DNA from 2 places in the Ruminococcus sp. SR1/5 genome. Region 2 is predicted to be linked to the other one. Evidence: riboswitches for the same ligand, from Rfam matches in the RefSeq annotation. Region 2 holds a riboswitch; the other holds the start of a gene.
The links. A riboswitch is a leader RNA that binds a small molecule or an ion and turns the genes downstream of it on or off. The one in region 2 is predicted to bind cobalamin.
Positions count from the first base shown of each region.

Region 1: it holds a riboswitch for cobalamin, as region 2 does, so the genes downstream of both, CK1_RS09070 (cysteine-rich small domain-containing protein) here and CK1_RS04295 (leucine-rich repeat domain-containing protein) in region 2, are expected to answer to the same signal.

Region 1 is NC_021014.1:1,775,603-1,778,749, forward strand. It holds gene CK1_RS09060 (glycyl radical protein) at 1-162, opposite strand, end outside; gene CK1_RS09065 (phosphatase) at 517-1,233, shown strand; gene CK1_RS09070 (cysteine-rich small domain-containing protein) at 1,341-1,628, opposite strand; cobalamin riboswitch at 1,896-2,065, opposite strand; gene CK1_RS09075 (C40 family peptidase) at 2,297-3,147, opposite strand, start outside.
Region 2 is NC_021014.1:827,896-831,042, forward strand. It holds gene CK1_RS04285 (Ig-like domain-containing protein) at 1-751, shown strand, start outside; gene CK1_RS04290 (DUF4430 domain-containing protein) at 826-1,359, shown strand; cobalamin riboswitch at 1,454-1,609, shown strand; gene CK1_RS04295 (leucine-rich repeat domain-containing protein) at 1,665-2,519, shown strand; gene CK1_RS04300 (energy-coupling factor transporter transmembrane component T) at 2,819-3,147, shown strand, end outside.

The DNA.
Region 1 (3,147 bases), 950 kb from region 2:
GGCTCTGCGGGTGATGATCGGCTCGTCTTCTGTTGCTTTGTAAGACTCTGTGATCAGTTTTGCTCTGGCAGATTCGATCACCGGCATCTTTGCATAAAGATTATCTACAAGATGTGTGATCCTGTCTGTTTTCGGAACATCTGCTATATGAAATTTCTCCATGATTCTCCTTTCTCATAACCGGTTGTTTCTGGTGATCTGTCTGCCTCTACGCTTCCAGAACCGCTCCTGTCCGGCTATGTGCTCATGTAGTTTTATTATACCTTACCCCTACTTCGATGTCAACGAAATCCAACATGTGTTTATAGCTGTTTTTGTGGTTTTTATCGGTTGCGCCCTGTTGATTTTATTTGTTTTTTGTATTTTTATGTTTTTCTCTATTGACTTTGTTTTTCTGCTCTGCCATACTTGGATTTATATAGGAATTCATTTGTTTTTCAGAAAAAATTTATGCAAAGCGGACATTCGTATTCCGCTCTGTCACATGTTCTCAAACAGTAAAAGAGGTGTATTTTTATGTATCTTTCTGATATGCATACCCACTCCATCGCCAGTGGTCACGGCACGGAATGTACCATCACAAACATGGCACGCGCAGCTGCCGAGAAAGGTCTCCGGCTTCTCGGGATCACTGATCACGGTCCCGGCACTCTGGCAGCCGGAACTTCCTCCTATTTCCGCAGCCTTACCTATTCTCCCAAAAAACATTTCGGTGTAGAATTACTCTACGGAATTGAACTGAATATCCTTGACCGCAGCGGAACGGTAGATTTAGATCAGGAATCATTATGTAAACTTGATTACGCCATTGCCAGCATGCATGCCTGGAATTACCGCTGCGGTACCAGAGCCGAAAACACAGAAGCTTTTATCAATGTAATGAAAAACCCCTGTGTAAAGATCCTCGGACATAGTGATAACACTCATTACCCGGTTAATTATGATGCGCTTGCAAGGGCTGCCAGGGAAACCGGCACGATCTTTGAGATCAACGAAGCTTCTCTTGCACCTTATGGCTATCGTGGCGACACAAGAGAAAACTGTTTCGAGATCCTTCGATGCTGCCGCAAATATGATCTGCCGCTGCTTCTTTCCAGTGACAGCCATGGCCCGGAGCATATCGGAGATTTTACCTGTGCTGCTGAGTTTGTTCATCAGGCCATGTTTCCGGAACAGCTGATCCTCAACAACCAGATTCCCAGACTCAAGGTTTTTCTCCAAACCAGAGAATGATCTTCTGTATCTTTTCCGACAGATAACAGATATTGTCCACTCCAAACAAAACAGGCCAGTTCAAACACAGGAATATACATTTTCCTGTATCTGAACTGGCCTGTTTTTTATTTTTCCCGCTGCTTCCGTACAATTTCCGCAAGCTCGCTATATTTACCTGTAACATATCCGAAATTTTCTCTTCTGTGAGGAAGCTTGCATTCGGTGCAGTCTTTAATCCCGCTTTCCGTAAAGCGGAAATTACCACCACATTTATCTCCCAGTGCATATAAAGGACAATAGCAGAACAGACAATTGAAGTTCTCCGGATCTGCTCCTTTATGGCACGGAAAATACTCACAGTTTTTGTGGCTGAAGTAAGAGTATTCTTTGCCTTCCCAGTATGGTTTCTCCATGGCTCTTTTCTCCTCTCCTGACATAACCACACATAATTTTTTCCTATAAAAAAGAGGTAGCGATGCCACCCCGGGGTAGAAATATAATCCGTTCATGAGTGCGCGGAGGGAACGAATGTATCCGGAGTAGTATCGCCTGCCATTTAATCATGTATAATTCATATGAACAGGCGCATTCCATAAAAAAATGCCTACTCTCGTAAAAAAGTAGACAACGTCCCAGGGGTGCGGAGTCCCTGAAATGGTTGTTACACTTTACACGGAAGTTTAACCTCGCCATAACAAGCAGGTTTCCTGGCTCCGGGATCATGACTCCTCTCTCCTTCTCATACATACGTACAATGGACTATGAGATTCGCTCCTCCGTTACAGTGACCGGATCGCTCAGGTTTCACACCTGATTCCCTTTTCTGTGGACTTCTGATAATCAATATATAACTGTCAGCTATCCTCAGCACTTGCTATGTTCAATATGGAATTATACTGACATTATAATAACATCCTGTTAATTATATGTCAATACTGTTTTCAATATTTATATATTTTTGAGCATATTTTATTGCTGTTCAATCCGTTCCATGGGTTTTCAATATTTTTTCCGACGTTAAAAACAGCCCGACAAACTGCTGTCGGGCTGCTGTATTTTTATTTTCTGTTGTACGTTTTTATTATACAAGACGTCTTACAGATACAATTGTTCTGTATGTAGCATCATTGCTGATCTTGATCCCGTCCTGAGAGTTCGATGCATGAACGATCTGGCCATTACCCATGTAAATAGCCACGTGTCCGCCATAGCAGATCAGATCTCCCGGCTGTGCATCTGCGTAGGATACTTCTGTACCTGCATTCTGCTGCTCATAGGAGGTTCTCGGAAGGCTGACTCCGAAGTTCGCATAGACACTCTGTACAAATCCGGAGCAGTCTGCACCATTGGTAAGGCTTGTTCCGCCCCATACGTAAGGATTTCCCACAAACTGTGTAGCATAATTCACAACAGAAGATCCTGAACCGCTACTGTAAGAAGAACTGTCACTGTCTGAAGATGTATCCTCTGCATTAGATGTGTCCTCTGCACTTTCTTCAGATGCGTCTGTGCTGTTATCGTAATCTGCGTCTGCATTATCCTCTGTATTCTCAGTATCCTCGGACGCATCATCATTCTCACCATTGTCTGCATCTTCATCCACAGCCTCGGTGTCATCTTCAGCAGTATCCTCATCTGCATTCTCGATCACGTCGCCGTCCTCATCGTACTGTCCGTCTTCGCTCTCGTCCGCCTCATCCTGCTGTGCTTCCTGCTCTGCCTGGCGTCTTGCTTCCTCTTCTGCCTCAGCCTGTGCTCTCGCTGCTGCTTCAGCCTCGGCCTGACGTCTTGCCTCTTCCTCTGCTGCAATACGCTCAGCCTCTAATCTCTGAAGCTCTGCAGTCTGCTCTGCAAGAAGGTTTGCATAATCTGTAGCCTGCTGCTGTGCGTAGGCGATCTCATTATCATAATCTGCGGATGTGGCACGCTTCT
Region 2 (3,147 bases):
CACGAAAAAGGGTGGTTACCAGAAGCATTCCTATGGAAAAGGAAAGCAGATCAAGGCTGCTACTTATAAGACAACCGGACTGATGAGATATACCTGCCAGGTCTGCGGATACGAAAAGACGGAAACTATTCCTGTAATTGCACATACGCATAAATACACCTGGAAAACTACGGCAAAAGCTACGGTATTCCGTCCGGCGAAGCAGGAAGGAACCTGTTCCCTCTGCGGTAAAAAACAGACACGGAATTATGGAAGCAAATTAAAGGCAACTATAAAACTGAACGTATCCTCCATTACCCTGAAGCGGAAACAGGCCACCACAAAGGTGAAGGTTTCCATGGCATATGGAGATTCCATAAAGTCCTGGGTTTCCAGCAACAAAAAGATCGTGACCGTTGATAAGAAAGGAAAGATCAAAGCCGGAACCAAAACAGGAACGGCAAAGATCACCGTTACCTTAAAGAGTGGAAAGAAAGCGACTCTGAAAGTAAAAGTCCAGACTGCAAAGGTAAAGACTACGAAGATCAGCGGCCTCAAGAAAAAACTGACCATCAAGAAAGGAAAGAGTGTTACTTTAAAACCAGTGGTCAGCCCGATCACTTCCCAGGAGAAAGTGACCTACCGTTCTTCCAACAAGAAGATTGCAACAGTCAGCTCGAAGGGCGTGGTTAAAGGCCGGAGAAAAGGAACCGTTACCATCACAGTTAAATCTGGAAAGGTGACTAAAAAGATAAAAATTACAGTTAAGTAAACAGAGTAAGGGTGTAAAAGGTATCAAAAATCAAATAGTGTTTTTGGTACCTTTTCATCCGATAGAGGATAATTATGAAGCAACTGAAAAAAATATATTGGAAACGGATCGGGGTAATAGGAATCAGCTGTTTTATGCTTTTGTGGAGCTGTCTCCTTACGGGCTGTGGAATCGGAAAAGGGGATTCCGGAAAACCTGCTGCCTGTACCATTTCGATAGACTGCCAGACGATCCTTGACAATATCGGTGATCTAAAAGAAACCAAAAAAGAATTTGTCCCGGAAGACGGCTGGATACTTCCGGAAATGGAAGTTAAATTTACTACGGGCGATACCGTATTTGACATCTTAAAAAAGATCTGTGGGGAAAAAAACATCCAGCTCTCTTCCAAATATACCCCGTTATATAAAAGCTATTATGTGGAAGGCATCAATCAGCTTTATGAATTTGACTGCGGAAAAAATTCTGGCTGGATGTACAGTGTAAATGGAGAGTTCCCGAATTATGGGGCTTCCAGTTATAAGCCCAAAGATGGGGATAAGATTGAATGGAAGTATACCTGCAATCTTGGAAGTGATGTTGGAAACCCATACAAAGATAAGAAGTAAAGAAATTGTGAAAAATAGTTAAACTGGTATGAGATAAAGACCAGAAACATTGGCGAACATTGACAGAAATAAGGCGTATCGTTATAATTAGAATAACAAAAAAATCGAGCGTGGTTCGGCTGATGGCAGCCGATTTAAGGAAATCCGGTGCGATTCCGGAGCTGCTTTTCCCTGTGTGAAATGTATCGAATGAAAAACGCCTTATGAAAACATTTTGAGCCAGTATATCCAACACGTCAGGCAAAGAATACAAACATGTAAAAGATATACAGTTTGTATGATCCGAACGTTGGAAAGGAGATCATATGCGCTCACAAAATGATAAAGCAACATGGAGTATACTGCGATTTGATCATCGTACATTTACGGCACAGCTTGCCAGTATGCAAAGAAACAAACAGGTAGCAGCAATTCCTGAAAAATATATTTATATTGATGATTGCTGTTATAAGGGCAACGGGAAAATAAAAGAGATAATCCTGCCATCCGGCTGCAGAATCATAGGAAAGGAAGCTTTTGCAAGCTGCCAGCTCCGTAAGCCCGTTGTATTCCCACAGACCGTTAAAGAAATCAAAGAGAGTGCTTTTTCGGAAAATCATTCTCTCAGAGAAGTAACATTTCCGGCATCTTTGGAAATTTTAGGAGATTATAGTTATAAAGGATGCACAGCCCTTAAAAAGGTAGCATTTGAAACCAGTTCAGAATGCCGCAGGATTCCGGAGTGCTGTTTTCATTCCTGCACGCAGTTAAGTAAAGTGGTATTCCCGGAGCATTTAAAGAGTATAGGAAGAAGAGCTTTTTACCGCTGTAAGGAATTAAAGGAGATCACGCTGCCGGATACACTGGAAGAAATTGGTATGGAAGCCTTTTACTTCTGTGGCTTTGAAACCATAGTCTTACCAAAAGAAATTAAAAAATTAGATCAGAGGGCCTTTTTCGGATGTAAGAAATTGAAAGAGGTATATATTCCGGAAAATATCATGTATCTTGGAGAGGAAGTCTTTCATGGATGCAACCGGCTGGAATATCTGGAGATACATCATGATCCTGAGCATATTGGCTCAAAGATCGTGAACAAAAACTGCACGATACGTTGCAAAAAGGGAAGCAAAGTGGATTTGTACTGTGAAGAGCAGGGATTAAAGAGGGAGTACATTTAAACGTGTTATCAACAAATAAGACCGAGAAAAGAAACAGACAGCCTGCGGATCAATCCATCATTGATGCTTTTTCCACATGCCATCCATTTTTGAATTTTTTTTATTTTGCTGTAGTACTGTTATTTACTATGTTTAATCAGCATCCCGTCTTTATCTGCATTTCTTATGCGGGTGCTTTGTCTTATTCCGTCTTTCTGCTTGGAGGAAAAAGGACACTTAGGCAAAGCTTTCTCTTTACCCTTCCCAGTCTTTTGATCGTGGCTCTTCTGAATCCACTTTTCAATCATTATGGGGTCACGATGCTATATTATGTAGAAAGCAGTGGAAACTGGATCACTTTGGAGGCCTTAGTCTATGGAGTAGTCCTTGGAGCGGTCATGTTCGTAGTGATCCAGTGGTTTTCCTGTTATAATAAAGTTATGACAAGTGATAAATTTATTTACCTGTTTGGAAGGCTGATACCGGCCCTTTCTCTGATCCTTTCCATGGCACTTCGCTTTGTCCCCAGATTTACGGGGCAGCTGAAAGTGATCCGGAACGGTCAGAAATCCATGGGAAGGGATGTTTCAGAGGGCAGTCTTTTTAACCGCATCCGTGCGGGATTTAATATGCTGTCGATACTGGTCAC